3 regions of the Micromonospora sp. NPDC051227 genome follow, and region 1 is predicted to be linked to each of the others. Evidence: riboswitches for the same ligand, from Rfam matches in the RefSeq annotation. Region 1 holds a riboswitch; each other region holds the start of a gene.
What was found. A riboswitch is a leader RNA that binds a small molecule or an ion and turns the genes downstream of it on or off. The one in region 1 is predicted to bind cyclic di-AMP.

Region 1 (3,970 bases):
CCCGCTGGGAGTCCACCGGCGAGGGCACCTACTCGATCGAGGCGGTCGACGAGGCGCCGCAGGGCACCACTGTGACGCTGCACCTCAAGCCGGCCGACACCGAGGACAACCTGCACGACTACACCGCCGAGTGGACCGTCCGCGAAATCGTCAAGCGCTACTCCGACTTCATTGCCTGGCCGATCCGGATGAGCGTCGAACGCCCTGGCGCCGACGGTGAGGCCGCCACCCGCGAGGTGCAGACCCTCAACTCGATGAAGGCACTCTGGGCGCGGCCCCGCGACGAGGTCGACGCCGCCGAGTACAACGAGTTCTACAAGCACGTCAGCCACGACTGGGCCGACCCGCTCGAGGTCGTGCACATGAAGGGTGAGGGCACCTTCGAGTACGAGGCGCTGCTCTTCCTGCCCAGCCACGCCCCACTGGACCTGTTCTCCCCGCAGGGCCGCCGTGGCGTCCAGCTCTACGTCAAGCGCGTCTTCATCATGGACGACTGCGAGGCGCTGGTCCCGACCTACCTGCGCTTCGTCAAGGGCGTGGTCGATGCGCACGACCTGTCGCTGAACATCTCCCGGGAGATCCTCCAGCAGGACCGGCAGATCCAGATCGTCCGTCGCCGCCTGGTCAAGAAGGTCCTCGCCACGGTCAAGGACCTCAAGGCCAACCACGCCGAGCGCTACCGCACCTTCTGGACCGAGTTCGGCGCGGTGGTCAAGGAAGGGCTGATCGACGACACCGACAACCGGGACACCCTGCTGGACATCCTGTCGGTGGCCTCCACCAACGACCCGGCCGAGCCCACCGACCTGGCCGGCTACGTGTCGCGGATGAAGGACGGCCAGAGCGACATCTGGTACGCCACCGGCGAGTCCCGGGCCGCCATCGAGAACTCCCCGCACCTGGAGGCGTTCCGGGCCAAGGGGCACGAGGTGCTGCTCCTCACCGACCAGGTCGACGAGGTGTGGGTCGAGCGGGTCGGCACGTACGACGGCCGGCCACTGCGCTCGATCGCCAAGGGCGAGATCGACCTGGACACCGACGAGGAGAAGCAGCAGGCCGAGGCCGAGCGCGAGCAGCAGCGACAGGAGTTCGCCGGGCTGCTCGACTGGCTGGGGACCACCCTCACCGACAGCGTCCGGGAGGTCCGCCTGTCGTCGCGGCTGACCACCTCACCGGCCTGCGTCGTCGGCGACGCCCACGACCTCACTCCGACCCTGGAGAAGATGTACCGGGCGATGGGGCACGAGATCCCCACGACCAAGCGGATCCTGGAGATCAACCCTGGTCACCCGCTGGTGTCCGGGCTGCGCAAGGCCCACGAGCAGGGCAGCGACACCGCCACCCTGACCGAGACCGCCGAGCTGCTCTACGGCCTGGCGGTGCTCGCCGAGGGCGGTGAGCTGACCGACCCGGCCCGCTTCACCCGGACGCTCGCCGACCGGCTGGCCCGCACGCTGTAGGCGTAGGGGGATCGCTCGCCCGCTGCTAGCGTGACGCGTCCCGCACGAGAGGGTGGAGTCCGTCGGTGCTCAGGATGGTGCTGCGTACGTCAGCTGCTGTGGTGGCCGTCTGTACGGTGACCGCGTGCGGTTCCTCACCGGCTCGTACAGCGGATCGGTCAGCGGGCGAAGCGATCCCCTCCGCGGCGCAGGCGACAGGCTCGGCCGCAACGCTCAGACGCCTGCTCGGGCAGCATGACCCCGCTGTTGTCAGCGAGGCGGTTGACCGGGACTCCGTCAGCGATGGCCGCGGCCACCCTCAGCTATGACGCGGGCCCGGATGACCTGTGGGTGGGGACCGAAGTCCTCAGGACATACGCCGATGACGGTGCACGACGAGCAATGGCCGACCTGCGAACCTTGATCGGCCGTTGTCCCACCGTCGCGTCGTCCAGCCAGGGCGGTAGCCGTCGCTTCGCAGTGGCACCAGGGCCGCGGTTGGGCGATGACAGTCTTCGCGTCAGGTGCAGCGCGACGTACGGTGCTGACACGCTGGAATGCGACAGCGTCCTCGTCCGGATCGGAACCACTCTGGTGGTCATTCAGGAGGAGGGCAACAAACCCGGTGGTGACAGATACCTGGACCAGCTCGCCGAAGCTGCGCTCCGCAGATATCAGGCGACCGCCTGAATCGAACTGTCAGGCCGGGCCGTGGCCGTGTTCGCCACGCCTGCTGTGCCGACCTGATCGGAAACGGTCCACGATGGTCACTGCACAGACGTCGATCGCCCGCAACCGCTGCGGGACCCGCCCCGCGTGGCCCGGTGAAGAAGTTCACAGGGGGTGGGCGACCGTCACCGACCGTGCCTAACGTCGGTCGGGTTCGCCATTGCGGACACCACGGCCGGCAACGCCAAATCCTGCCCCCGGTCGTCGGAACCCAGTCACCCGGGCAGGAGCGGGGGACCCACACGTTCCTCGGTGCATGTCACCTCGGGGTGAAGCCGCCACCGCGCGGCCGGGCTCCTCGGCCCGAACCCGACAGCTCACCTCGCCGGCGTGGAGGAAGCTCACATGACGTCTGTCTACACCCCCCGTCATCGACGGGTCACCACCCGCCGCGTCGCCGTCGGCACCCTTGCCGTTGGCGCGGTCACCGGCGCCGTCGCCCTCTTCGGGCCGGCCGCCCCGGCGCAGGCCGCCGTCAACTGGGACGCGATCGCCAAGTGCGAGTCCGGCGGCAACTGGAAGATCAACACTGGTAACGGGTACTACGGCGGGCTTCAGTTCTCGCAGAGCACCTGGGCCGGTTACGGCGGCAAGAAGTACGCCGCCCGCGCCGACCTGGCCAGCCGTGGCGAGCAGATCGCCATTGCCGAGAAGGTGCTCGACGGGCAGGGCATCGGCGCGTGGCCGACCTGCGGCAAGAAGGGTGGCTCCGCGACCAAGCCCACCGCGAAGCCGTCGACCAGATCCACCGAGAAGTCGACGACGTCGACCGCGAAGCCCACCAGGCCGCAGGAGCGGTCGTCGCGTGCCGAGCAGCCGGCGACCCGTGACCACCAGCGCACCGCGCCGGTGGCGGGCGGCCAGACGTACCTGGTCAAGTCGGGCGACACCCTGTCCGAGATCGCTGCCGACCAGCGGGTGGCCGGCGGCTGGCAGGCCCTGTACGAGGACAACCGGCAGTTGGTCGGAGCAGACCCGGGTCTGATCTTTCCGGGTCAGCGGCTCAGCCTCTGACGGATGACACACGAACGCTCGGCCGGGTCACCGGCCGAGCGTTCGTGTGTGTCGTGCTGTCAGCCCGGGTGCCCGTGCCTCGTGCGGGGCCGCCGTCACGCCGCCGAGGCGGACGCCTTCGGCCCTCGATGCGACGCTGCCGGGCCAGCGTTCCAGCCCCAGGGGAGGCTGGCACCGCGGGCTCCCCGGGACGGCCCGCGCCCACGTCGTCACTGTCGTCGCCGTCGGTGGTCCTCTTGACCGAGTCGGGTGTGCTGCGGGCCAGCCTCAGCGAGTGCTCGGCGCCGGTGCGGGCCGCGCACGGCCAGGACTGCCCGGCGCACTGGAGGTTGCGGCACTGCCCCTCGTCGTCCGGCTCGTGTGCGCTCAGCACGTCGATCGCCAACTGCCACAGCAGCGGGTCGGTCACGTCGTGCGGACGCTCGGCGGTGCGACTCGGTCGGTTGCTGGTGTCGTCGGACATGGTGGGCCCCCCTCGTCAGGCTGTACCCCCCAAGGGTCACCCGTCAGCCGCCGGCTAAACCGCCGACCTGCTGTGATGTGTCTCTGATCGCAGCTCGGCCGTGGACGCCGCACGCTTATCGGTCAGTCCGGCAGAAGTGGCATCTCCACGCCCGGCTCCCGGCCGAGCAACACCGCCCGCGTGAGCGCCGCTGATCCGAACCGGTCGCGGACCGCGTCGACCGCAGCGTCCAGATGGGACCCGGGGTCCGGCTGGAACGGCAGCTCAGGCTGGACCGGGTTGTCGTCGAGGTTGCCCACTGAGACACCGATCAGGGTGATGCCAC
Region 2 (3,970 bases), on a different contig from region 1:
CATCGATCGTCGCCGTTCATGCTGGCCGCCCTCCGGCACCTTCGGAAGATTTTGCACTAACCGACCTTAATGGCGCAGGTGGTGACAGGTCGTCGCATCGGCCCGGTCCGGCGCGGCGCTGAGGGCGCGGGGGCGTTGCCAGCCAGGCATCGGTACGGGACGATCGGGCGACCAACGACGGCGGGAGACGGTGTGCTCAGCAGCGGTACCTTCAGCTACACCGTCCAGGCCCGGTGCTCACCCGCCGAGGCGGCTGCGTTGCTCAGCGACCTGACCCGGCAGGGCGAGTTGCATCCGCTGATCGTCCGGGTTCGCCGGGTGCCGCCCCGGCCCGGCGCCCAGGCCAGCTACACGATCAACGACCGGTTGGCGGCCGGTCCGCTGCGCTTCCGGACCACCTACCACGCGGACGTGCTGATCAGCGAGGCCGACGAGATCGTCATGGTTGCCCGCCAGTGGCCGGCCACCACCGTGCGAAACCACACCCGACTACGCGCCGAGCCGGACGGCCTGGTCCGCATCGACGTCGAGATCACCCTGACCGCGCCGACGCCGCTGTTCCGGTACGCGTTCCGCCAGGCCCAAGCCGCTCACCTCGCCCTCGCCACCCGGCTGGGCGCCGCCCTCGACCGCACCGGCAACCCCCCGCCCACCTGACCCGCCCCGCCCCGCCCGCTGTCGCCGCCCTACCCGCTTTACGCGCCCGCTGCGTCGATCTTGCAGTTCCGGTTGTCGATATCTGTGGGATGCCCCATGTGTCGGGACAGTAAATGCAAGATCGCGGAGTCGGGGCAGGTCGCTTGCGCGTAACGCGTCGGCACTGACCTGCTGCCCGCGTCCAGCGGCCGCGGCCCCTAGATCGTGGTTGCGGCGCGATCGCGGCTCGTGCGGGCGGGGCGGGAGGCGGGACGCCGGCCCCACGGCTTGTAGGTGGACAGCACCGTCGCGATGATCATCAGGCTGGTCGACACCGCTGGCGCGATGACCAGGTCGGCGCGATCCCGTGCGGGCAGGGCGGCGCCGACCGCTCCCGCGTGACGCAGGTTCGGGGTGAGCAGGAACAGCACCAGCCCGACCATCACCGTGGTGAGCACGAGCTTGACCAGCACCCAGCGGTGGCGCAGCAGGCCCCACGGGGTGAGTAGCGAGCTGGCGACTCCGATCAGCCAGACCAGGACGCTCAGCGGCGCGAACAGCACCGTGCCGACCAGGGCCGTTACCGGATAGACCACCGCCGGGTCGGCACCCCGCTGCACGGCGATGCCGAGGGTGAGCAGCACCAGGTCGGCGCCGAGCCAGCCGAGCGAGGTGACGAGGTGCAGGGTGAGCAGAGCCTTGCGGGTGGTGGGTCGGATCCGAGGCATACCGCGATGCTGCCCGCCGACCGCGGCCGGGTCGTCCGACGAGCGACGACATCAGGGGTACGCCCGGCGACGTAGCCCGGCCCCGGACGCACGTGATGCCTGCGAGCCATCAAACGACTCACAGGCATCACGACGCGTGGGTCAGTAGACCGACAGGTGTACGTGGTTCGTGTGGTCGGTCGACGGGGTGCCCTGCGCCCCGCTGTACGACTTCCACCCGCTGCTGGGCAGCCAGATCTGCCTGTACCAGATCACGTAGAGCACGGCGAGCCGGTCCGCGTTGCGGATGAAGTACGCGGCCAGGTTGTTGCCGTACGTCTTGTCGCCGCCGGTCGCGTTACCGCCGAAGCCGCCCTTCTGCGCCGCGAAGTCGCAGGCCCGGCCCTTCGGGTGTTCACCGGAGCCGCTGGGGCGGTGGCACGAGACGTACCGGGTGAATCCCGCGGCCTTGGCCTGGTTGAGCGCGTGCAGGGTGCGGGGGGTGATGCAGCCGTTGGCCGGGGTGGGGTCGTTGACGCTGCACGACTCGGAGGGCCAGGAGCCGTCGGAGTTGCGCGGCGCGGCCGTCGCGTTGGCGCTGGAGGTGCCCCGGTTGGAGCCGGTGTCGGCGGTGGTCTGCGGTTTGGGTGCCGTGGCCACGGTCAGGGCCCGTTCGGCCTGCTCCTTGCGCTTGGCCATCACCGCGACCTGCTTGCGCTGTTCGGTGATCTCGCCGTCCAGGGCGACCCTGGTGCGGTTGGCCTTGTCCTTGCTGTTCAGCAGGTCGCGCAGCACCCGGTCCTCGTTGGCCGCCACCGCGTCCAGCGCGGCCGCCCGGTCCATGAAGCCTTCCGGGGTGTTGCTGTTGAGCAGCGCCGACATCGCGCCGAGTCGACCGGTGCGGTAGGCGACTTCGGCGATTTCTCCGACCTTGCCGTTGCGCTGGTTGATCTCGACCTCGATGGTCTTCAGCTGGGTGGCGAGCTGCTTCTGCCGTTGCACGGAGGTGTCCAGGGCGCGCTTCGCGTCCAGGTAGCCCTTGCTGGCCGCCTCGAGTTGGGCCCGCAACGCCGGGGTGCCGCCCTCCTCGTCGGAGTCGGGTGCGGCGGCCCGCAGGCCGGTCGGGGGAGCGGCCGAGGCGGTGCCGGCCGGAAGCGCGACGCCGAGGGCGAACATCGCGACGATCAGGGCCGCCAGTCGGGCGGCGGGTGGTCGTGCTGGTGCCACTGCGCATGTCCTTCCGTCAGCCGCCGACCGGGTTAGCTGACGGGTTCGGGACGGAAGATCCCTACCGCTGACGCGGATACACCCCAGGAACATGGTTCCCCGGTTCGCCCAGTTGGGCGATTAGGCGGCGACCGCCACCGGCGCCGGGAGGGCGCCGCCTGGTGGAGGCCGGGACCGAGCCTACCGGTGCAGGTGGGGCGGCTGCAGCCAATGTGACGGACGGTGCGTGCGTTCACCACGGAAAATTACGGCTCCGTCACCATTCGATGGAGCCACAGGCTCCAGAAGCGGCGCCGGGCTCGATCTGCAACGTCGCGTGCTCGATGCGAAAGTCGTCATGCAGGGCCGTACGCGCCGCGGTGAGCACCGCGCCGACCTCCGCGCCGGGTGCCATGGTCAGGTGAGCGGAGGCCACCTCCATGCCCGAGGTGAGCGTCCAGACGTGCAGGTCGTGCACCTCGACGACCCCGGGGACGGCGGCGAGCCGGTCGTGCACGGCCGTCACCTGGAGGTGCTCCGGGGCGGCCTGCACCAGGATGCGGATGGCGGCGCGGGCCAGCCGCCAGGTGCGCGGCAGGATGAACACGCCGATGGCGACCGCGACCAGGGGGTCGGCCCACCACCAGTCGGTGACGGTGATGAGCAGCGCCGCGCCGATGACGCCGAGCGAGCCGAGCAGGTCACCGAGCACCTCCAGGTAGGCGCCCTGGAGGTTGATGCTCTCCCGGGCCCCGGCGCGCAGCAGCGCGAAGGCGGCGATGTTCGCGAGCAGGCCGAGCACGGCCACCGCGAGCATCGGGCCGGCGATGACCTGGTGTGGGTCGCCGAAACGGCGGATCGCCTCGATCACCACGTAGATCGCGACGCCGGAGAGCAGGACGGCGTTGGCCAGCGCGGCGAGCACCTCGAGCCGGTAGAGCCCGAAGGTGCGCTGCGGGTCGCCGGTGGCCCGCCGGGTCGCCGTGATGGCGGCGAGCGCCATCCCGATGCCGAGCACGTCGGTGAACATGTGCCCGGCGTCGGAGAGCAGGGCGAGCGAGCCGGTGTGCAGGGCGGCCACCGCCTCGACCACCATCAGGGTGGCGAGCAGCCCGAATGCCGCCCAGAGTCGACCTCGGTGCTGGTGTGCGGCATTGGCGACGGACCCATGGTGGTGGTCATGACCTGCGCCCACGAAAACCACCTTCCGCCGCTGGTCGGGACCCGGTCAAATGTATGCTCACATCGCTATGTGTGCAAGTGTGCGGGGCAGCGCCTTCGCTGGCGGCAGTCCGCACACGTCAGCCGGTCGGGTCGATGGTGGTGAGCCGCTGGGTGGCTCGGGAGAGCGCCACGTACAGGGTGCGCACCCCGGCGCCCGGATCCGCCCGGATCTCGCTCGGGGCGACCAGCACCACTCC
Region 3 (3,970 bases), on a different contig from region 1:
GTCGTGTGGCACGGGTTCGGCGTGTGGCGGGTGGTCGGGGTCGGGCGGTGACGGAGCGGGCATGGCTCCAACATGCCGCCTCGAGAGCCGCCACGCGAGCCGTTCGGCCGTCCGACACTCCGCCACGACCTGCAACCCCCGGACGGGCTGGCTAGCATCTCCCACGATGGCCCTCCGAATGCCGCTGCACAGTCGGGCACTGGCGCCGCCACGTCGTGGCGTCGCCCCCGGCCGACCGGGCCGAGCATGACCGTCCGTGATCAAGCGGTCGTCAGGCAGCGATCCGCCCCGCCGTCCGCCGCGTTTCCACCGCAACGGTGAACCGCCCGGCCCGCTGACCCGTATCCCGCACCGGATCGTTGGGAGTCTCGCTTTGGGTTCCGACCACACTCACAGTGCTCCGTCCGCCCCACCACGGGTGCGACGGATCCTCGTCGTGACGGTGGTACCCCTCTTCGTCGCCACAGTGCTGGCCGCGGTGCTGCTCTGGCCGCGCGGCGGGTCACCGCAGACCGATGGTGGTGCGGACGTGCCGCGCTACCCCGGCACTGTCACCCGGGTGGTGAGCGAGCCGTGCCCGCCGGTGCCGTCGGTCCCCGAGGGCACACCGAGGGTCGGCGACGGGCGGTGCGGCACTGTCGACGTCCGGGTGGACGACGGGCCGACCGCCGGCCAGCAGGTAAGGACACCGGTGCCCGACGGGCCCGGCGCACCCCGGGTCGAGGTCGGCGACGAGGTCATCCTGGTCGAGCTGGCCGACCCGACCGATCCAACCACCAGCAACTGGAACATCGCCGAGCACCAACGCGGCACGCCGATGGTGTGGCTGGCAGTGGTCTTCGCTGCCGCCATCGTCGCGTTCGGTCGGTGGCGAGGCCTGGCCGCGCTCGCCGGACTGGCCGCCAGCTTCGCCATCCTGCTCACCTTCGTGCTGCCGGGCATCAGCGCCGGCAGGTCACCGCTGCTGGTGGCGGTGGTCGGCGCGGCCCTGATCATGTTCGTGGTGCTCTATCTGACCCACGGGGTCACCGCACAGACCTCGGTCGCGGTGCTCGGCACCCTGGGCAGCCTGGTGCTGACCGGCGTGCTCGCCACCATCGCCACGGCCGCGACCCACCTCACCGGCTTCGGCAGCGAAGACGCCACCACCCTGTCGATGTTCCAGGGCGACGTGGACCTGCACGGTCTGCTGCTCGCCGGGATCATCATCGGATCGCTCGGGGTGCTCGACGACGTGACGGTCACCCAGGCGGCCACCGTCACCGAACTGGCCAACGCGAACCCCGGGCTGACCCGGTTGCAGCTGTACCGGGCGGCCACCCGGGTCGGCCGCGCGCACATCGCCTCCACTGTCAACACCATCGTGCTGGCGTACGCGGGCGCGTCACTGCCCCTGCTGCTCCTGCTCACCGCCGACTCGCGGCCGATCGGGCAGATCCTCACCAGTGAGTTCCTCGCGCAGGAGATCGTTCGCAGCGCGGTCGCCACCCTCGGTCTGATCGCCGCCGTGCCGCTGACCACCGGGTTGGCCGCTGTGGTGACCGCCGCCGGGCGTACCGCTGCCACGGCGTCCACCGACGCTGCCGCGCCCCGGCCCGAGCCGGACCGCAGCGAGGCACTGGCCGCACTCAGCTCACCGCGAACCGCCGGCTCCGACGAGCCGTACCGGACGCGGACCGCACCCCCATCCGAGGCCACCGACCGGTGGCCGGAGTCGAACAGGAGCACGGATACGGCATGGTGACACTCCTCAGCGTGACCAGATCGGGCATCCACCCTGAGAACCGCGTCACTGGTCACTCAACGCTATGGCGAAATGACGCTTTTGGTCGGCATCCAGGCGTAGCTCACCCGGTCGACTCTCGGGTAACCTCGCTGCCGGTTACCGATGAAGGCGCGAAGCGGCGCCTGCGGTGCCACCGCCCAATCGCCAACCGGCGAGCCGGGGACCCAGGTGCCTGGGGTGAATCCGCGTCAGCGGTAGGGGCCACTTCCGCCCCGAACCCGTCAGCTAACCCGGTCGGCGGTCGACGGAAGGGAACATTGTGACGGCACCCCTACGCCGCTGGATGACACCCGTGGTGGCCGTGATCGCCGCACTGACAGTGCTCGCCGGGCCGCTCCCAGCGCACGCCGCCCCGACGAACCCCACACCCTCCGGGCACGAGGAGGACGGCGAGCCCAAGCTGCTCAACGACGTCATCGAGCAGGCCAACCGCGACTACTCCGCCGCAAAGTCCAAGCTGGACAAATCCAAGAAGCGGCAGAGCGAGTTGGCCGCGGAGGTCGACCGGGCCAAGGCCGACCTGGACGCGTTGGCCCCGCAGGTCGGGCAGATCGCCGCCCAGGCGTACCGGACCGGCCGGATCGGTGCGGTCGCGATGCTGCTGGAGAGCGAAGCGCCCGACTCGTTCGTCCGGCGCGCCGGGATGCTCGACGAGATGAACATGGTCAACGAGAAGAAGCTCTCCGAGGTCAACGAGGTGAAGGCCCGCGCCGAGCAGGCCAAGCTGGCCCTCGACACCGAGGTCCGCGAGCAGCAGAAGCAGACCGCCCTGATGGCGAAGCGCAAGAGCGAGGCCGACAAGGCGCTCTCCCTCGTCGGTGGCAAGGGTTTCACCGGCGGTCTGGTGGATGCCACCTCCAAGGTCGCGAAGATCGGCCCGGGTCGCACGGCCGACGGTGACTGGAAGCCCCAGTCGTGCAGCGAGAACGACCCCACCACGTCCGGCTGCATCACGCCGCGCACGCTGCACGCGTACAAGGAGGTCAAGGCGGCCGGCTTCAACCGGTTCGTCGGCTGCTACCGCCCCGGTGGGCCGTGGGAGCACCCGAAGGGCCGCGCCTGCGACTGGTCGCTACAGAAGAGCGGGTTCTCCCCGTGGCACAACAACGACACCCGGACGTACGGCAACAACGTCGCCGCGTTCCTCATCCGTAACGCCGACCGGCTCGGCATCTACTACGTGATCTGGAACCGGCAGATCTGGTTCCCGGCCACTGGCTGGAGTTCGTACAGCGGGCCGTCGAACCACACCGACCACGTCCACATGTCGCTGCTCTGACCCGCACACCCCCCGTCGAGGGCCGTTCCGCGTGACGCGGAGCGGCCCTCGTCGCGTCAGACGGTGGCAGGCGTGGCCGGGTCGATCGACTCGGGCGATCCGGCCGGGGTCTCCAACGTCGCGAGGCCGGCCGGTACGGCGGCCACCGGGCGCACCGCTCCGGCGGCCAGCCGGTAGGACACCCCCACCACCGCGCACCGTCCCCGCGCCACCTCGCCGGCGAGCACGGGCGACTGCCCGAGCAACGTCTCGACGGTCTGGGCGATGTGGATGTCGACGATGCCGTCGATGTCGTCCACGCCCTCGGCCTCGGCCCGGCGCAGGCTGGGCAGCACGGCGTCGACCACCGCGCCCAGATGGCCACTCGGAGCGGTACCGGTCGCGGCGGACTCCCGGGCGGCCTGCACCGCACCGCACGAGTCGTGGCCGAGCACCACCACCAGCGGGACGCCGAGGACGGTAACCGCGTACTCGACGCTGCCGAGCACCTCGGGGCCGGCGGTGTGCCCGGCGGTGCGAACCACGAACAGGTCGCCCAGCCCCCGGTCGAAGATGATCTCGGCGGCCAGCCGCGAGTCGGAGCAGCCGACTATCACCGCGAACGGGTGTTGCCCGTCGGCCACGGCGGCCCGGCGCCCGGCATCCTGGTTGGGATGGCGCGGGGCGCCATCGACGAAGCGCCGGTTGCCGGCGACCAGCTCGGCGTACGCCCGGGTCGGCTCGCTGAGCGTGGTGGCCCGGTCGGTGGTCCGCTGCGGACCCGGCTGACCGCCGGCACTTCCGGTATGACTCATCCCGCACCTCGTCTCGACGCATCTGACCTGGTCAAACCGGCTTTCCGCCGGCCGGGCGGCGGGCGCTGGCTCGTGCTCCACCGTCACACGCACCGTAAGATGCGTCAAGGT

Region 2: linked by a shared signal. The riboswitch ahead of ACIA47_RS25570 (coiled-coil domain-containing protein) and the one ahead of ACIA47_RS30360 (transglycosylase family protein) in region 1 are both predicted to bind cyclic di-AMP.
Region 3: linked by a shared signal. The riboswitch ahead of ACIA47_RS07750 (hypothetical protein) and the one ahead of ACIA47_RS30360 (transglycosylase family protein) in region 1 are both predicted to bind cyclic di-AMP.

Annotation. Positions count from the first base shown of each region.
Region 1 covers NZ_JBITET010000019.1:47,201-51,170, reverse strand. Annotated here, with positions in the region: gene htpG (molecular chaperone HtpG) at 1-1,460, shown strand, start outside; cyclic di-AMP (ydaO/yuaA leader) riboswitch at 2,341-2,514, shown strand; gene ACIA47_RS30360 (transglycosylase family protein) at 2,514-3,182, shown strand; gene ACIA47_RS30355 (hypothetical protein) at 3,172-3,645, opposite strand; gene dinB (DNA polymerase IV) at 3,768-3,970, opposite strand, start outside.
Region 2 covers NZ_JBITET010000012.1:108,361-112,330, reverse strand. Annotated here, with positions in the region: gene ACIA47_RS25585 (PfkB family carbohydrate kinase) at 1-3, opposite strand, end outside; gene ACIA47_RS25580 (SRPBCC family protein) at 193-657, shown strand; gene ACIA47_RS25575 (hypothetical protein) at 855-1,364, opposite strand; gene ACIA47_RS25570 (coiled-coil domain-containing protein) at 1,506-2,570, opposite strand; cyclic di-AMP (ydaO/yuaA leader) riboswitch at 2,576-2,707, opposite strand; gene ACIA47_RS25565 (cation diffusion facilitator family transporter) at 2,827-3,744, opposite strand; gene ACIA47_RS25560 (HelD family protein) at 3,851-3,970, opposite strand, start outside.
Region 3 covers NZ_JBITET010000002.1:781,170-785,139, forward strand. Annotated here, with positions in the region: partial or broken gene ACIA47_RS07740 (HAD family hydrolase) at 1-36, opposite strand, end outside; gene ACIA47_RS07745 (YibE/F family protein) at 374-1,744, shown strand; cyclic di-AMP (ydaO/yuaA leader) riboswitch at 1,911-2,041, shown strand; gene ACIA47_RS07750 (hypothetical protein) at 2,046-3,065, shown strand; gene ACIA47_RS07755 (carbonic anhydrase) at 3,122-3,859, opposite strand.